3 regions of the Microbispora sp. CSR-4 genome follow, and region 3 is predicted to be linked to each of the others. Evidence: riboswitches for the same ligand, from Rfam matches in the RefSeq annotation. Region 3 holds a riboswitch; each other region holds the start of a gene.
The links. Region 3 has a riboswitch for cyclic di-AMP ahead of FLV34_RS26765 (glycoside hydrolase family 25 protein). Riboswitches for the same ligand answer to the same signal wherever they lie in the genome.
Positions count from the first base shown of each region.

Region 1: linked by a shared signal. The riboswitch ahead of FLV34_RS06935 (C40 family peptidase) and the one ahead of FLV34_RS26765 (glycoside hydrolase family 25 protein) in region 3 are both predicted to bind cyclic di-AMP.
Region 2: linked by a shared signal. The riboswitch ahead of FLV34_RS18320 (hypothetical protein) and the one ahead of FLV34_RS26765 (glycoside hydrolase family 25 protein) in region 3 are both predicted to bind cyclic di-AMP.

Region 1 covers NZ_VJVX01000005.1:23,830-29,896, forward strand. Annotated here, with positions in the region: gene FLV34_RS06910 (glycoside hydrolase family 68 protein) at 1-337, shown strand, start outside; gene FLV34_RS06915 (VOC family protein) at 294-692, opposite strand; gene FLV34_RS06920 (YafY family protein) at 786-1,757, shown strand; gene FLV34_RS06925 (alpha/beta fold hydrolase) at 1,793-2,542, opposite strand; gene FLV34_RS06930 (MarR family winged helix-turn-helix transcriptional regulator) at 2,638-2,967, shown strand; gene FLV34_RS06935 (C40 family peptidase) at 3,034-3,483, opposite strand; cyclic di-AMP (ydaO/yuaA leader) riboswitch at 3,678-3,836, opposite strand; gene FLV34_RS06940 (hypothetical protein) at 4,242-5,333, opposite strand; gene FLV34_RS06945 (hypothetical protein) at 5,408-6,067, opposite strand, start outside.
Region 2 covers NZ_VJVX01000023.1:16,186-22,252, reverse strand. Annotated here, with positions in the region: gene FLV34_RS18335 (RIP metalloprotease) at 1-155, shown strand, start outside; gene FLV34_RS18330 (DinB family protein) at 179-691, opposite strand; gene FLV34_RS18325 (hypothetical protein) at 979-1,410, shown strand; gene FLV34_RS18320 (hypothetical protein) at 1,476-2,387, opposite strand; cyclic di-AMP (ydaO/yuaA leader) riboswitch at 2,422-2,560, opposite strand; gene galT (galactose-1-phosphate uridylyltransferase) at 2,631-3,689, opposite strand; gene FLV34_RS18310 (DeoR/GlpR family DNA-binding transcription regulator) at 3,868-4,671, opposite strand; gene FLV34_RS18305 (TIGR03086 family metal-binding protein) at 4,893-5,459, opposite strand; gene FLV34_RS18300 (SpoIIE family protein phosphatase) at 5,547-6,067, opposite strand, start outside.
Region 3 covers NZ_VJVX01000042.1:1,245-7,311, forward strand. Annotated here, with positions in the region: gene FLV34_RS26745 (flavin reductase family protein) at 302-874, opposite strand; gene FLV34_RS40735 (hypothetical protein) at 1,106-1,252, shown strand; gene FLV34_RS41780 (hypothetical protein) at 1,262-1,516, shown strand; gene FLV34_RS42695 (hypothetical protein) at 1,731-2,132, opposite strand; partial or broken gene uppS (polyprenyl diphosphate synthase) at 2,387-3,487, opposite strand; cyclic di-AMP (ydaO/yuaA leader) riboswitch at 3,764-3,909, shown strand; gene FLV34_RS26765 (glycoside hydrolase family 25 protein) at 3,922-4,647, shown strand; gene secD (protein translocase subunit SecD) at 4,734-6,067, opposite strand, start outside.

The DNA.
Region 1 (6,067 bases), on a different contig from region 3:
GCTCTACGGCTTCGTCGCGCCCACCCTCGCCGGGCCGTACACGCCGCTGAACGGCTCGGGGCTCGTGCTGGCCAATCCGGCGGAAGAGCCCGACCAGGCGTACGCCTGGCTGGTCCTGCCCGACCTGAAGGTCGTGAGCTTTCTCAACTACCGCTCCATCGGAGGGCCGGATCCGTGGACGGCCGGGCCCGGCGCGGCGCGGGCCGCCTTCGGCGGGACGATCGCGCCGGTGCTCGAACTCACCCTGCGCGAGGACGCCACCTCCGTGGTCGTTCCCGCGTCGGCGGGAGCCGTCAGCGGGGGAACCTCGCGATTGCCTCCGGGGGGACGGGGGTGAAGAAGTTGACCAGGTTGCCGTCGGGGTCGCGGAGCAGGAGCGACCGGTTGCCCCACGGCATCGTGGTGGGCTCCTGGACGAACTCCTCGACGTGGCCGGTCAGGCTCCGGTGCACGCCGTCCACGTCGTCGACGAGGAACTCGACGATCACGCTGTGGTCGGCGGACGGCCGGGCGGCGCCGGGTGCGAAGAGCGGGACGGTGCGGGTGCTGCCGATCGCGAGGGTCGCGGAGGCGGTCTTGATCTCGGCGAATTCCGCGCTCGCCCAGCGTGCCCGCACGCCCGTGGCCCGCTCGTAGAAGCCCGCGAGGCGCGCGACGTCGTCGGTGATGATGCGGATCGACACGAAGTCCATGGTGATCTCCCTGGTTCCCGGGTTGTTCGTCCCGGGAACACTAGGGCGGATACCGGACAGAAACCGCCCAGTATTGTCACTAGATTGTGTGACGTGGCCCGACCGACTCATCGCGTTCTCACGCTGCTGGAGCTCCTGCAGTCGGGCGGCACGCGGACGATGGCCGAGCTCGCCGACCGGCTCGGCGTCGACGAGCGCACCGTGCGGCGATATGTGGACCACCTGATCGACCTCGATGTGCCCGTCGAGTCGGTGCGCGGCCGATACGGCGGCTATCGCCTCGCCCCCGGATATCGCATGCCCCCGCTCATGCTGAGCGACGACGAGGCGCTCGCCGTGCTGCTCGGCCTGGTCGCCGGTCGCCGCGCGGGGCTGACGACGGCGGCGGGCACGGCGAGCGAGACGGCGGCGGCCAAGATCCGGCGCGTTCTGCCCGAGCGGCTCGCCTGCAGGCTCGACACCGTGCTCGAATCCCTCGCCTTCACGGCCCCGCCCGGCGAGTCCGCCGTTCCCGAGACCGCCGTGTTGCTCTGCGTCGCCGACGCGGTGCGCCATCACCGGCCGATCTCGATCAGGTATACCGCCGCCGATGGTCGGCGCAGCGAGCGCACGCTGCATCCGTACGGGCTCGTCGCCCATTCGGGCCGGTGGTACGTCACGGGCGCGGATCCGGAGATCGGCGAGGACCGGACCTTCCGGCTGGACCGCATCGCGGACGCGAGGACGCTGCCCGGCTCGTTCGAGCCGCCCGCCGGGTTCGATCCGGCGCAGCACGTCCTGGCCGGATTCGCCACGGCTCGATATCGGTACGACGTGGTGCTGCGGATCCAGGGGACGGTCGAGCAGATCCGCGCCCGGCTTCCCGCCGCCGTCGCGACCCTGGCGGATTCCGGGGACGAGGGCTGGCTCCGCGTCGAGGTGCGCGCGGAGCGGCTCGACTGGCTGCCTCCGGTGCTCGCCTCACTCGACCGGCCGTTCGTCATCGAGCGGCCGGACGAGCTGCGCGACCGTGTCGCGGCGCTCGCGGACCGGCTCGCGGCTTCCGCCCGCAGGACCGCAGAGTGACTGCGGGCGGGTGACGGCGGGCGGGTGACTGCGGGCTAAGCGCTGGTCGCCGGCGAACCGGCCGCGTGCAGATGGCGGTCGATCGCGGCGAAGGTGGCCGCCGGCTGTTCGATGTGCGGCAGGTGACCGGCCTCCGGGATCACCTCCAGCCGGCCGTTGGCGAAGGCGCCGGCGTAGGCGGCTCCGTAGGCGGGGGTGACGATCCGGTCGCTCTCCCCCCACACCAGGAGCGCGGGCACGTCGACGTGCCGCAACCGGCGGAGCAGTTTGGGATCGTGCATGTAGGGGTCGCCCGCCAGCGTGCGCATGGTGGCCATGTCGGCCGCCCGGGCTGCGAGCTGGTCGGCGGGGACGCCGGCCGGGTCGACGTAGAAGCGCTGCGAGTCGTGCCAGGCGTATTCGGCCACGCCGCGCGCGTCCAGGGCGAAGAAGTCGCGGATCGGCTCGCCGGGGACGTCCACGCCCACGGCGTCGACCAGCACCAGCCCGGTGATGATCCCCGCCGTGTCGCGTACGGCCATCTCGGCGGCGGTCCAGCCGCCGAGGGAGGAGCCGGCGACGAGAACGTCGCGCAACCCCAGGCGATGCAGGCAGTGCAGGTAGGCGAGGGCGAGGTCGTCGATGCCGGTGAGCCACGGGGGACGGTCGGTGCCGTCCCAGCCGGGATGCACGGGCGTCAGGGTGTGTGCCGTCCGGGAGAGGTGCCCGGCGAGCCCGGCGATCGTGGCGGGGCCGCCGCCGCCGTGCAGGATCAGGGCCGGTCTGCCGGTGCCGGCCTCCGACATGGTGAGGGACAGGTCGCGATCTGCAACAACTCGGGCGGGCGGTCAAACAGGTCCAATATCGGCAGCACCGGGCCCTGGAGAGCGGGCTGTCGGCGATCGGCGCGACGCTCGCCCAGTGGGACGCCCTCCGGGCGATCAGCCGTACCCCCGGGGCGTCGGCCCGGGAGCTGGCCGCGGCGACGTTCCAGACCGAGCAGGCCTTCGGCACCCTCGCCGGGCGGCTCGTGGCCCAGGGATGGATCGAACGCAGGCCCGGGCACGGCAGGCGCATCGAGCACCATCTCACCCCTTCCGGCGAGCGGGTCCTGGAAGCCGGGCGCAAGGTCGCCGACGAGGTGCTCGCCAGGTGCTACACCGCCCTGCCGGACGCGGACCGCGCGACCCTGCTGGCCCTGCTCCGGCGCCTCGTCGTGGAGGACGCGTAGCCTCCGGCCACGCCCTCGGCGGAGATGCGCTGCGCGGCGGCGCGTCTCCACCGAGGGCGTCCCGGGTCAGACGCCGGGGCGTACGGCGGTGAGGAAGCTGCCCCTCCAATAGGCGTTGAGCCTGTCGACACTGACCACCGCGCCGCTGTGGGGGGCGCTGATCACCTTCCTGTGCCCGAGATACATGCCCACGTGGCCGCCGCCACTGGTGAAGATGAGGTCGCCGGGCTTGAGGTGCGACAGCGAGACCCTCTTCTTGGCGTGCCTGAGCATCGCCCACGTCGTACGCGGGAGCTTGACGCCGGCCTTGCGCCAGGCGAACTGGACCAGCCCGGAGCAGTCGAACGCTCCTGGGCCCGTGGCGCCCCACACGTACGGGTCGCCGAGCTGCTTCTTCGCCACCTTGATGGCGCGCTCGGCCTTCTCCTGCTGGAGAGCCGCCTTGGTGAGCTTCCTCGTGGCGGAGTTCTCGGCCACGGGCGCGGGATGCAGGGGGGTGGTCGTTGTGGGGGGCACGGGCGGGATGACCGCCGAGGTGAGGGCGGGGGCGGGGGCGGGGGCCGGGGGTGGGGATGTCACCGTCGCGGACGCGGCGGCTGCGGGGAGTGCGCTCAATGCTCCGGCCGACGCGGTGAGCGCCGCGCTACCGATCGTGACGCAGGCGATGCGGAGCAGAGTGGTGGAGTTGGTGGACAGGAGGATCTCTCCCTTTGGTCTTCCGCTTGCGCCTACCGGGTTAGCTGACGGATTCGGGCAGGGAAGATCGCCCTACGGCGCCGGCGCGCCGATTCACCCCAGACCTTCGTCGAAGGTCGATTGGTTCCCCGGCTCCGAGCCTCCTAGCGGCTCGGATTCGGCATCACCGGCGCCCAGGGGGGCGGAGAGGCGGGGCGACGGCGACTGTGGATGGTCGAACCCGGCGGGGCCGGGTTCGTAACGACGAGGTCACGTGGATCCCGCCGATGGGCAAGGAAACTACCAAGAGCCCCATATCTCCGCAAAGAGCATCAAAAGGATAAGAAGCGCATAAAAGGGATCAACTGCGCGAAGTTGCAGGTCAGAGTGCATCTGCGGAAGAGATGTGGCGCTGGTCACACTCGTCCCATGGCGGGCCTGACCTGCGGAGGAAGGCGAGTAAGCCCTGGCGGCGGCGTACATCCTGACCCTGGAGGCCTTCGGCCCCTCGGCTGCCCGCCTGTGGTCCGGGGGGCGTTGATCGTCGCTTGCGCCGCCCGGCTGCCGCCCTGCACGAGCGGGCGTGACCTGCCGGATGGCTAGTTCGTACGCCAGAAGGCGCCGTTGGCGGAGGGGTCGTCGGGGTCGCCCTGCGGCGCGGTGAACCCGGCGCCCCACAGCGTCGTCGTCCCGGGCCTGCGCGCGATCGAGAACAGGGCGGCGTCGGTGCCGGCCTTCCGGGGGATCGGGGTGCTCCGCCACGTCGAACCCGTGACATGCCACAGGGTGGAGTTCCAGTCGCTCTGCACGATCCACACGCCGCCCGCGCCGTCGGGCTCCACCTCCGTGTACGGCTGGGCGTTGACGGCGCCGACCGAGGCGGTCCACGAGCGGCCGTTCCAGTGCATGACCAGGGGGCGGTCGTAGATCTTGTCGTCGCCCTGGTCGTCGGCGCCCTCCCAGCTCACGCCGCCGACGGCCCACACGTTGCGGGGGCCGAGGACGGCGATGTCGGTGAGCACCGCGGCGGCGTCGCGAGCGGGCAGTTTGATCGCGGGGGTGGGCACCAGCGCCCAGGACTTCCCGTTCCACCGCATGATCGCGGGACGGGTGCCCTTGGCCCCCGCCGCCCAGACGTCACCGGCCTTGTACGCGTCGACGGCGGCGGCGTGGGCCGGCAGCGGGACGCTCCGCCACGACGACCCGTTCCAGTGCCTGGCCGAGGCCGAGGAGTCGGCGACCGCCCAGACGTCCTTCGCGCCCGTGCCGTCGGCGTCCGTCGTGGAGAAGCCGCTGCCGAGCGAGAAGGTGGTCCATGTCCGGCCGTTCCACCGGCTCGCCTTCCCCGGGCCGAAGACCCACACGTTCTTGTCCGAGCCGGCGGTCACGGCCGTCAGCTCGTACGACGGGCTGCCGGGGAGCACCTTCCACGATCGGCCGTCGAACCGCTCGACCAGGCCCCGCCGCGTGCCGTTCACGACCCGGTGGCCGGCCGCCCACACCGACCCGTTGCCGAGGACCGTCACGTCGTCGAGCACGTCGTCCCCGGGCAGGGTGTTCACCTTGGCCAGCCGCCACGTGGGCGCGGTCTCCCCGGCCTGGCCGCCCTGGTGGGCCGCTCCCGAGGCCGCCGCGGCCGGCAGGAACGCCAGCCCGATCGCCGATATGCCCGAGACGAGTACGGTGCGCACGATGCTTCCCCTTCCGCTCACCAGTACGACGTTTGACCGAGGGGAGTCGTTCACACGTCGCGGAAGGGCCGGAGTCACTTCTTCTCCGTCCACGGCTCGTACGCGTCGTCACCGGGGAGCACCCAGATCTTCGCGTCGGGCCTGACCAGGCTCCGCACCCGCGTCACCACGCCGGTCGTCTTCGAGACCCGGTAGACCGTCACTCCGGTTTCGGTCTTCGACCGGACGACCAGGTGTCCCGCCTTGTCGAAGTCGAGGTCGTCGATCCGCCGCCCGCGCGGGAGCCGTACGGTCACGGTGCGGCTCGCCTTGCCGGTGCGCAGGTCGACCAGGCGCAGCGTGCGCGACTTCGGCCACGAGCCGACCGGCTCCGCCGCCGTGACGTGGTCGTTCGCCAGGGCCGTCGCCCACAGCCGCGTCTTCGACCGCAGGCGGGTGCGCAGCCCCCGGTCGAACACCGTCATCCGGCCGTCTTCCCCTTGCATCAGCAGCCGCGCGCCGTCCGGGCTGAATCCCGCGAAGTTCCAGGTGTCCGTCTTTCCGGGCAGCGGCAGGCTCCTGCCCTTCCGCAGGTCCAGCAGGGCTCCCAGGCCCGGTGCCGAGGTCTTGGTGACCACGAAACCGCCGTCGTACGACACCGACGGCCATTCTTCGCCGGTCGTGGCCACGGTTAGGTCGCGGATCACATGTTCCCTGCCGTGCAGGGTCCGCTCGGCGAACCGGCCGTCCGACTT
Region 2 (6,067 bases), on a different contig from region 3:
GGGCGTTCGCGCGGGTGCGCCGCAGGCCCGTCCCCGGTTATGTGGATGTGGCCAAGGCGCTCCCGCTGACGTACGTCATGGCGGCCCTGCTGGTCGTCATGGGCGGCCTGCTCATCTACGCCGACCTCGTCAACCCGGTCCGCCTGTCCGGCTGAGGGAGGCCACTCGCCGTCGGGGGCTACTCGCCCGTCACGCCGTCGACGCGCTCGCGCAGCAGATCGGCGTGGCCGTTGTGGCGGGCGTACTCCTCGATCATGTGGCACATGATCCACCGCAGCGAGTAGTGGACGCCGTCACGAGTGGACGCCTTCGTCATGGCGTCCAGGTCGGCGCAGGCCTCCTCGGCCGCCCGCGCCTGCTCGATCTCCGCCTGCCAGGTCGCGAAGGCCTCCTCGGCCGACGCGGTGTCCACATTGTCGAACTCGCCGTCCGGGTCGTCGGCACTGAAGTAGATGCCGCCAAGATCCTCGCCGTTCAGCCGCCTCCGGAACCAGGCCCGCTCGACGTCGGCCATGTGCCGTACGAGGCCGAGCAGCGACATGCTGGAGGGCGGCACCGAGCGCAGCCGCAACTGCTCCTCGGTGAGGCCCCGGCACTTCACGGCGAGGGTGTCACGGTGCCAGTCCAGCCAGGCGCGCAGCATCTCGCGCTCTCCCGCGACGACGGGGGGATCGATACGTGTGTCGGTCATCCCGGCATCCTCCCCCGGACTCGGCGCGTAGTCACCCCGATTAGCGGGCGGAGGCACCCGGCGGTTCTGCCCGTCCCGGCACCCCCCTCCTGAGCGCGGTTCATGACGTAGCCGAAGGCCGGGCCGCACGCCGGGCCTGCGCCCGACGGGAGGCCGAACCCGGCCGTCTTGACTCGGATTCGGACAGGTAATTGATCAGACTTGTGTAATTGTGGCGAATGTGATCAAAATCAGTTCAGCCTTCAACTACTTGGTTGAAGCGTCACACCGTACGGATGAGGAGAGGCATGAAGCGCACCATCTCCGTTCTCACCGTCGCCGCCGGCGTTCTCGGCGTCACGCTCACCGGCGCCGGCCCCGCGCTCGCGGACACCTCCGCAGTGGACTGCTCCACGGGCGGGTACACCTACGTCGTCAACAAATACGTCCCCACCAACGTCGAGTCGCCGGCGGTGGACAATCGCCTCTACAACATCGCCGGTCCGACGGCGTACACGCACGAGGTCTGCCTCGACATCCCCGACAACGAGACGTTCACGATCGAGGTCCGGATCGGGCCCACGGGGTCACAGCAGGTCATCGTGGACGACCGGCCCGGGGACAAGATCTTCCGCTTCTCGCCCGGCACCAACACCTTCTGGCAGGTCTACGGCACGCTGACCGGGCCCGGCAGCACCTACCTCTACTACACCTGGCACGAGAAGCAGATCCCGGCCTGACCCGGAGCGGGCCGGCCGCCTCGCTCGCCGAGGTGGCCGGCCCACCCCGCGAGTGCCCTGGCAGGTCAGTACATCGAGATGTGTACGTGGTCGTAGTGGTTGGCGGTGATTCCGCCGCGGTCGGACATGAGCCGCCAGCCGGGACGGCCGAGGTTGTAGATGCGCTGCTGCCAGATCACGTACATGACGCCGAGCTTGGGGCCGTTCTTGATGGCCCAGTCGGCCAGGCTGTCGCCGAGCGCCTTCATCTCGGGGGAGGGCATGGCGCCGCCCGAGCTCATCATGAAGTCGCAGGCGCGCCCGAGAGGATGCTCGCCGCTGTTCTCCGCCCGGTAGCAGCCCACCGGGAACCGCAGGCTGAAGTGGTTTTCGACCTCGGTGCGCATGAACCTCATCCGGGGCGTGATGTTGTCGGCACCGCTGGGCAGCTCCGGTGCCCACGACCCACCCGGGAGCTTTCCCGGCGCGATCGGGATCAGCGCGTCGAGCTTGTCCTTGATCTCGTCGATGAGGTCCTCGGCGTCCTTGCGCTGTACGGCGACCGCCTCGGCCTGCGCCTTCAGTTGCGCGGTCAGCGTCTTGGCGGCGTCCGCGGCCTGCTGCCGGGCGTCGCGGACCCGGTCGAAGTGCGCGAGCCGGGCGGCCTGTTCCTCTTTGAGCTGGTAGTTGAGCGCGGCGGTGTTCATGTCGGGCAGCGCCATCGCGCTTTCGGTCTGGTAGCGCAGCCCGGCCATCTGCCGTACGGCGTCGCTGGCGGCCTGGTAGTCGGCCTGGGCCCTGGCCAGCCGGTCGCGAGCCGCCTTCTCCTCCTCACGGGCCTTGGCGAGGGCGACACGCTTGGCGTTGTAGTCGGCGATCAGCCGGTTGACCTTCTGCCGCAGGTCCGACAGCTCCTTCTTGAGCTGTTTCTCCGTCGGTTTGGGCTCGGCGACGCCCGGCGCCGCCGTACCGAACACGAGGACGGCGGAGGCGAGCACGCCGACAGCCAGGGGGAATGCGCGGGGCAGAGCCCACTCCTCTCCATCTGCCGACCGGGTTAGCTGACGGGTTCGGGCTGGAGGAGCCCGGGCAGGCGACTGCCTTGACCCCAGGTGCGTGATTGGGTCCCCGGTTCCCGGGCGGGGCGCCCGGGATTAGGCGTACCGGTTGTGACGGCCGGTGTCAGGGATACTAGTGGTAAAGAAACCGTCGCTGCCACCAAAGCCGCAATCAATCGGAGATCAGGCCGTTATCGCCTCGCGAAGCATCCGGGCGGCCTCCTCGGGCAGCACGTCGTTGACGAACGCGCCCATGGCCGACTCCGATCCGGCCAGATACTTGAGCTTGTTGGGCGCCCGCCGGATCGTGAAAAGCTGCAGGTGAAGGTAGGCGAGGTCGCGCCGGTAGGTGACAGGAGCCTGGTGCCAGGCCGCGACGTACGGCATGACGACGCCGAACAGCCCGTCCAGGCGGCGCAGCACCTCGATGTAGAGCGGCGCGAACGCGGCTCGCTCCTCCGGCGACAGCGCCGGGATGTCGGGCACCTGGCGGTGCGGGTAGACGTGCACCTCGAACGGGTAGCGCGCGGCGGCGGGCACGAAGGCCGTCCAGTGCTCGTTGGCGGCCACCACCCGGGGGCCCTTCCGCTCGGCGGCCAGGACATCCGCGAACAGGTTGCCGCCCTGATGACGGGCGGCGGCGTTCAGCATCTGCCGGGTGCGCGGCGTGACGTACGGATAGGCGTAGATCTGCCCGTGCGGGTGCGGCAGCGTGATGCCGATCTCGGCGCCGCGGTTCTCGAAGCAGAAGACCTGCTCCACGCCGGGCAGCGAGGACAGCTCGGCCGTACGGTCGGCCCACGCCTCGACGACCAGCTCGGCCTGCTCGTCGCTCAGCGAGCTGAACGACGCGTTGTGGTCGGAGGTGAAGCAGACGACCTCGCAGCGCCCGATCCCCGGACGCACCTCGCTCAGCCCGCCCACCTGCTCGTACGAGCCCGTGTTGAAGCTGAACGACGGGAAGCGGTTCTCGAACACCGCCACCTCGTACGGCGAGGGGATCTCCGAGCCGGGATGACCCGGGCAGAGCGGGCACTCCTCCGCCGACGGCAGGTGTGTGCGTGTCTGGCGATGCCGGGCGACGGCCACCCACTCGTCCATCAGGGGGTCGTAGCGCAGCTCGGAGGCGAGCGGGCGCGGCGGCAGGTCCCTGGTGTCGATGGCGCTGTGGTCGGCGTCGTCGCGCCGGTCGAAGTAGATCAGCTCACGGCCGTCGGCGAGATGGGTGATGGTGCGCTTCACAGAGCGGTCTCCAGCTTCACGGTGCGATCTCCGGCTTTCACGGTGCGGTGTCCCGGGTCGGAGCGGGCTTACAAGGGGGTCGGTGCGGGTTTGCGAAAGGGGGACACGGCGGGCGCGCGGAGGCCGGGGGATGCACCGGGTTTACTACAGGCGTCGGAGGACGTGCGGCGGGCCGGCGTCACAGCGCGGTCTCCAGCTCGGTCTCCCCGGACGGATCGACGAGGAGGAGCTCGCCGGCGTGCTCCGACAGCGCGTCGCGTGCCTCCTCCGGCAGGCCGACGTCGCTCACGACCACGCCGGCCTCGTCGAGGGCGGCGATCGTGCTGAAGCCGATCGTCCCCCACTTGGTGTGGTCGGCCAGGACCACGAGCTGCTGGGCGGCCGCGATGAGGGCGCGGTCGGTCTCCGCCTCCAGCAGGTTGGGCGTGGTGTAACCGGCCCGGACGCTCATGCCGTGCACGCCCAGCATGAGCGTGTCGACGTTCAGGGAGCGGACGGCCGCCACGGCCACCGGGCCGACCAGCGCGTCGGAGGGCGTGCGCACGCCTCCCACCAGCACCACGGTCTGGTCGGGCCGTCCCGCGCGGTGGAAGACGTCGGCCACCTGCACCGAGTTGGTGATCACGGTCAGCTCGGGCACGTCCACCAGATGGTGGGCCAGTGTCCAGGTCGTGGTGCCGGCCGAGAGCGCTACGGAGCTGCCCGGCCGCACGAGCAGGGCGGCCCTGCGGGCGATGGCCTCCTTCTCGGCCTGCTGCCGCACCGACTTGGCCGCGAAGCCCGGCTCCTCCGTCGAGCCCGTGCCGGTGGCGGTCGCCCCGCCGTGCACCTTGACGATCAGGCCGCGTTCCGCGAGGACCTCCAGGTCGCGGCGGATCGTCATGTCCGAGACCCCGAGGTCGCGTACGAGCTGCGCGACGCGCACCCCGCCGGTCCTGCGTACCCTCTCAAGGATCGCCTGCTGCCGTTGCTGGGCCAGCATCCACCACTCCTCTACAGATTCAAACAAATTATGCCTCACGAACGTGGAGACATGTTGAGTTGGGGTACGCCTCTTGCCGCCCGTGGTCCCAGGGAGGACAGTGGGCGAAAGCCGTACTCGACGGAAGGCGGTCGTCATGGGCAGACGCGCACGCAAGTCGAAGGCACGCAAGAAGAAGAAGGCCAACCACGGCAAGCGGCCCACCGGCCGATAGGCACTCTTTAGGGGTTCCTGCCCCAGGCGGCGAGCAGGTGGGTCTGCTGGTCGGCGTCGGCCGGGACGCCCTGCTCGTCCCCGAACACTCCCGCCTCGCGGTAGTCCTCCCGTGCTTTCTCGAACCACTCCGAGCATGAGGCGACGAGCTGGGGGTCGAGCCGTCCCGGCCCGCCGATGGCACGTGCCAGATCCCAGGTGTGGATCAGCGCGTCCGCGAACAGCTCGGTGATGTACTCCTCGCCCAGCACGTCGCCGAAGGACAGGTGGGCCACGCTGGTCAGGGCGCCCTCGGCGTACACCGCCTGGACCGCTCCCTGCGCGGACGCCTCGAACGCCTTGACCGGGTCGTCGCCGAGCACGTCGCCCTCGAAGGCGTCCCCCACCTCGGCGACCGTACGGCCGGACAGCAACTCGGGGGCCCACAGGTTCTCGGCCACGACGTGGTTGACGAGCCCCCGGACGTCCCAGTCGACACAGGGGGTCGGCAGCTCCCACTGCCCGCGGCGGACGAGATGGAGACGGGCCCCGAAGCCATCCAGCGCCCTGCGGTACGCGTCACGGATGTCGATCATGTCCCCTCCTCGCCACGAACTCCCGATTCGAACGTAACTCTTCTCAACGATCAGTCATACACGCTCGACAGGGAGGGAACGCCCGGGTCAAGGGAGGTGCTGCTCCACCCAGACGATCTTTCCGTACGGAGTGGGCCGGGTGCCCCACCGGTACGCGAACCGCTTGATGAGCTGCAGACCGCGGCCGGTGTCCTCGTCGGGGGTGGCCGTGCGCGGGGCGGGAGCGGCGGGGGAGCCGTCGACGACCTCGACCACCAGCGTGCGGCCGCGCAGCAGACGCAGCTCGATCGGCGGCCAGCCGTGTTTGAGCGCGTTGGTGACCAGCTCGCTCACGATGAGCTGGGTGCTGTCCACCAGGCCGTTCAGCCCCCACCTCTGCAGGGTGCTGCGGACGAAGCGGCGGGCGTGCGACACGAACCGCGGGTCGGACGGCAGCGGGCAGGTCGCCACCTCGTCCGGGTCGAGGTCGCGCACCCGGGCCACCATCAGGGCGATGTCGTCACGTTCATGCCCCGACCGCTGGCTGCTGATGATCACGTCGCACATGTCCTCCAGGTCCTCGACCGGACCGGCGAGCAGACGGCGCAGCCCCATGATCCCGGCGTCGA
Region 3 (6,067 bases):
CCGCCTGCCATGACCCGCATCATGCGGCCCGTGAGGGATATCCGTACGGCGAGGCGAGGCGAGGCGGGGCGCGGCTGCTGCCCGGCACCGCTCGCCATGACCTGCGTCATACGGGTGAGAGGCGCTCGGCCGGCACCGCGCGCCAGGAACTCGTGTCATACGGGTGAGGGGCGCTCGGCCGGCACCGCGCGCGCCACGGACTTGTGTCATGTGGCTTGGGGGCGCTCGGCCGGCGAGGCGGGTGCGGGTCGTTGAAGAGGGGGTGCGGCTCGCTGTATGGGCCGTAGAGAAGAGGGGATCATCAGCCCCAATGGTCGCCCCAGCCCCACAGGTTGGGGCCGAGGGCGGCGGCCGGGTCGTCCTGGTCGAGGCCGAACCGGCCGCGGAAGAACAGCATGGGGCGCTGCTCGGTGACGACGGGTTCGAGCTCGTTGACGTGGCCGATGACCACGTCGTGGTCGCCGGCGACGTGCACGTCGCGGATCTCGCCGTGGACGCGCAGCAGCACTCCCCGCAAGGACGGGGTGCCCCATCGCGACAGGTCCCAGTCGAGGCCCGCGAACTTCGCGCCCGTACTGGACCCGAACCGGCCGCAGAGATCGACCTGGTCCTCCCCGAGCACGTTCACGCAGAAGCGGCCCGACCTCCTGATACGCGGCCAGGCGCGGCCTCTGTGGTCGGCGCAGAAAAGGATCAGAGGCGGTTCGAGGGACACCGACGCGAACGACTGGCAGGCGAAACCGGCGGGCTCGCCGTCGTCAAGGCCCGTCACCACGGTCACACCGCTCGCGAACATGCCCAGCGCGCGCCGGAACTCGGCGGGTGTGGGCGGTGCCGGCTCGGTGAACTCGGGGTCGGCGGGTACAGCGGTCATGGACTCACCTCGCGTGCGTGTCGATGCCTCAGGTGACGAACTTACAAACCCCCTCATGTGCGGCCCGCAAGGGGATCCCGGTCAACCGAAGGCACGTACCGGCGGGAGCGTGGTCCGGGCAGGTCACCGAGCCTGCCTGTCCCGATCTCGCTCATCGGGATGATCGCCCTATTCGGTGTGTCTGTCCAGTTAGCGTCACGAGTCCGGCACTCCGGTGATTCGGCATGGACCATGACGGAGCTGACCTATGAGTCGACCCTACGGGAACTCACGACCGAGCACGGCGTGCTGCACTCCGAGCGGGAGATGCTCCCCGCTGCGAAGCCGGACACCCCGCCCTGCTGGTCGCGGGGCAACACGCGGAAGGAGGAGCGGTGACCGCGTGGGATGAGGAGTTCGACCTCGTCATCGTCGGCAGCGGGGGCGGAGGCATGGCCGCCGCGCTGGCCGCGTACGACAGCGGGCCGTACGCACCCGGCCGGGGAGACGATCGCGCTGGTGTCCGAGCGGTGCATCCCGCCGTCGATCATCGTCTCGGCGGACGGCAGGAGGTTCACCGACGAGTCCGTGCCGTACGTGAACTTCGTGCACGACCAGGGCGCGGGCGGGCACGTCCCGGCCTGGTTCGTGATGGACGCCTAGGCACGGGCGCGTTATCCGTTCGCGCAGATCATGCCGGGCATGCCGGTGCCGCAGGAGTTTCTACGGCCAGGGCATCGCTTTCCGGGCGGACACCTTCGCCGAGCTGGCGGGCCGGATCGGTGTCCCGGCGGGCGCGCCGGCCGAGACCGTCGAGCGCTTCTACGCCTTCGCACGCACGGGCAGGGACCTGGACTTCGGCCGCGGCGACAGCGCGTCAGGCCTGGGCGAACATCTGGTCGTAGCCGCCGGAGTGCCGGCGGCCCGCCATGAAGCCGAGGAACCGGCGGACGAACTCACCCCGGGTCAGCCGCCCGTCATCATCGTCGTCGCCCGAGTCGTGGTCGAACGCCGTACGGAAGAGAGACCGGTACTCCTCAGCATCGATGGTCTGGTCGTCATCGGTGTCGGTGACGTCGAACAGTACCTCGGCGATCCTGATGAGCGCCGGGCCGGCCAGGGCGGCGGAGGCCGCGGCGTACTCGTGGCCGGTGATGCGTCCGTCGCCGTCGGTGTCCAGCTCCTGCTGCAGCTCCCGCCACCAGTCGGCGAAGGCCGCGAACAGGCGGTCCTCGTCCTGAGTCTCCAGGTCGAGGCGGGTGGCGATCTCCCTGGCCATCGCGGCGAGGTCGGGCCAGTCGAGGTGGCCGTCGCCGGTCTGGTCGAGGACCTCGGAGAAGAACCGCGCGGCGGATCGTACGGCGGAGCCCCCGGCGGCGGCCGCGGAGGTGGTGGCGGTGCCGGCCGCCTCCGGGCCGGGTGTGAGGAGGCGCAGGAGCGCCCCCGCCTTGGGAGCCTGCCCCCGTAGGGGTCCATGAGGGTGAGGAACGACTGGAACTCGGCGTACAGCCTTTCCAGGACCGGACCGTCGAGGGACTCGCCGCTCAACCGGCACATCGTGACCGTGGACTCGAACAGCGTCGCCACCACCCAGGCGCGCGCCTCGGAGTCCGCGGCGTTGAACGGGCGGCCCTCGGCGTCGGTGCCGGTGATGCGCGCGTGGAGGCGGTTGAGCCGGGCCGCCTCCCGCTGCCGCACCCGGATGTCGGGGTCCACCATGCGCTGCGCGCTGAGCACGGTGTTGCGCAGCCGGCGCCACGGGTGCGCGACGAAGGTCGAGTTGGTGATCAGCGCCGCGCCGATCTGCGGGTGCGCGGCCTCCAGGACGATGGCCCGGGTCGCCACCAGCCCCCAGCGCGTCTGCCGGGTCAGCTCGTGGAGCATGGATCCCGGTGCTGCGTCACTCATCGACGTCCCTTTCCTGTCGGTGTCGGTGCCGAGACCGGTGCCGAGACCGGTGCCGAGATCGGTGTCGGTGTGGCGCCGAACCGGCGGTGGCGCCGCCGGTAGATCTCCAGGCACTCCCAGAAGTGCCCGGCACGGAAGTCGGGCCACAGCACCCGGGGGGAAGACCCATTCGGCGTACGCCACCTGCCAGAGCATGAGGTTGGAGATGCGCTGTTCGCCGGAGGTGCGGATGACGAGGTCGACCTCCGGCATGTCGGGGTGGGGCAGACGACGGGCGAAACTCTCCTCGGTGACCTGCTCGGGCGGCACGCCGTCGCGGATCAGCGACCTGGCGGCCTCGACGATGTCGCGGCGGCCGCCGTGGTCGAACGCCACCGTCAACGTCATCCGCCGGTTGTCGCGGGTCAGCGCCATGAGGTCGGCGATGTCCCTGGCCAGTGCGGGCGGGATCCGCGGGTCGGCGGCTCCGAGGAACCGGCAGCGGATCCCCCGTGTGTGCAGTGACAGGGCGTGTTTGCGTACGGCGCGGCGCACCAGTCGCAGCAGGACGTCGACCTCGGTGGCGGGGCGCCGCCAGTTCTCGGTGGAGAACGCGTAGAGGCTCAGCCACTCGACGCCCGCCGAGTATGCCGCCTCTATGACATCGATCACAGCGGCCTCGGCCGCCCGATGCCCCTCGGTGTGGGGCAGGGACCGCTGCGCGGCCCACCTGCCGTTCCCGTCCATGACGCACGCCACATGACGGGGGACGCTTCTCACCCTCACGGCGACGAGGCTTGCACAGTCGGTGAGAGATCGACTACTTACCGTTGTTAGCCACGGCCCTTACTTCGAGCGGGTCCGGACCAGGTGCTGCCGCGTTGTGCCAGGTAAAGGCGTGTTTTGTCCTGTTTACACCATTCTGGTGGATTGTGTACCTTTAGGGCACACGGTATGGGGTAACGACCCGCCTCCGGCGACCCATCCCTTGCCGTGTCGTTGCCCGGTCCGCGTGGTCGCATGACCGCGCGGCCGCCGAATCCGCGTCATGTGGAGCCGGGGACCCACTCTCTTTGGGGTGAATCGGAGCGCAGGCCCCCAGATGCGCCCGTAGGGCACTTCCTGCCCGAACCCGTCAGCTAACCCGGTAGGCGGCATGGAAGCAAGGAGTCAACCTCGTCATGTCCACCCATCGGCTCTCCCTCGGGGGCCGGCACTCGCGCCGGCGCCTGCGCTCCGCCCTCGCGGCGGCGACCCTCGCGGTCTCGGCCGCCACGGCCGGCATCACCGCGGCCGTGGCTCTGCCCGCCGCCCCGGCGTACGCGAACCCGCACACGTACGGTCAGGACGTCTCCGGTTACGAGGCCGACCACGACTGGATGAACAGCCGCGCGCAGTTCGGCTTCATCAAGGCCACCGAGGGGACCGACTGGGTCGACTCGTCCTTCCCCCGGCACTGGCGGGAGCTGGCCAAGAAGGGCATCGTCCGCGGCGCCTACCACTACGGCCACCCCTCCAACGACCCCATCGCCGAGGCCGACCACTTCCTCAGCGTGGTGAACTCGCAGCCGAGCAAGCCCGGCGACATCCTGGTCCTCGACCTGGAGACCGCGGACGGCGAGTCCGTCGAGCAGGTCAACAAGTGGGCCAAGACCTGGCTGGAGTATGTGACGGCCAAGACCGGCACCAGGCCGATGTTCTACAGCGGGTGGAACTTCGCCAACAAGTACGGCCGCGGCCTCGGCCAGTACCCGCTGTGGGTGGCCCACTACAGCAAGGCGCCCGGCGACATCACGCCGCCCGCCGACTGGAAGACCTGGGCCATCCACCAGTACACCGATGAGCCCATCGACCAGAACGTCTCCTCGCTGACGCCCGCCCAGCTGCGCGCGCTCGGCCGCCGATAACGCCGCCGGCAGCGCCGCCGACAGCCCGGCGTCCCCCCGGGGCGGATCGCCCGCCCCGGGGGGACGCGCCGGGAGCCGTACCGGCCTCAGACCACCGCGCCGGAGTCGTCGCGGCGTACGGGCCTGACCCGGGGCGCGGCGGGAGCCGGCGGCGCCTGGCCGGAGCGCCGCTCCAGCGCGATCGCCACCGGCCCGGCCACGAACGACGACGACAGCGTGCCGGCGACGATGCCGATCAGGAGGGCGACGGCGAAGTCGCGCAGCGAGTCGCCGCCGAACACCGCAAGCGCCGCCAGGATGAACAGCGCCCCGAGCCCGGTGTTGACCGTGCGCGGCGCGGTCTGCAGGATCGCGGCGTTCACCACCCGGCCGAACGGCTCGCGGCGGCGCACCGGCCACAGCTCGCGCACCCGGTCGAACAGCACGACCTTGTCGTTGACCGAATAACCGATGATCGTGAGCATCGCCGCCAGGAACACCCCGTCGATCGGCCTGCCCATCCAGGCGAACGCGCCGACGACGACGGCCGCGTCCACGAACAGCGCCGCCACGGCCGCCGTGCCGAACGTCCACCGGAACCGGAACGCCAGATAGACGAGCTGTGCGGCGAGCGCGACAGCGAGCGCGATGATCGCGTTGCGGCGCAGCTCCTCGCCCAGGCTCGGCCCGATCAGCTCGTCGCGCTGCTTGGCGACCTCGCCCACGCGCCGGTCGAGCGCCTCCTCCATGCGGACCACGTCGTCGGCGCTGATCTGCCCGGTGCGCACCGAGAGCGCGTCCTCCGACCGCTGCACGACGGCCGAGGGGAACCCGGCGTCCGCCACCGCCTGCCTGGCCGCCGCGACGTCCACGGGCCTGCTCGTGCCGAACTCCACGATCCGGCCGCCGGTGAACTCGACGCCGTAGTTGAGGCCGCGGGTGACCAGGCCCGCGCCCGCGACCACGAGCAGCCCGGCCGCGACGGCGAGCCACAGCCGCCCGCGCCGCATCAGGTCCGGGTCGCGCCGCGTCAGCCACGTCCTGACCCGGCCGATCGAGCCGATGCCGGACGCCCGCGGGCCGATCCTGCCGATCAGCGCGGCGGTGAGCACCCGGGTGATCAGCATGGCCGAGACCAGCGAGGCCAGCACGCCGATGGCCAGCGTCACGCCGAAGCCCTTCACCGGCCCCGAGGCCAGCCAGAACAGCAGCCCGGCGGCGAGCAGGGTGGTGATGCCGGAGTCGGCGATCGCGCTCCAGGCGTTCTTGAAGCCCCGGTCGAGTGCCGCCTTGAGGCCCCGCCGGGGCGCGTCGCCGAACTCCTCTCTGGCCCGTTCGAAGACCAGCACGTTGGCGTCCACCGCCATGCCGATCGCCAGGACGAACCCGGCCAGGCCGGGCAGCGTGAGCGTGGCCCCCATGGCCACGAGCCCGGCGTACG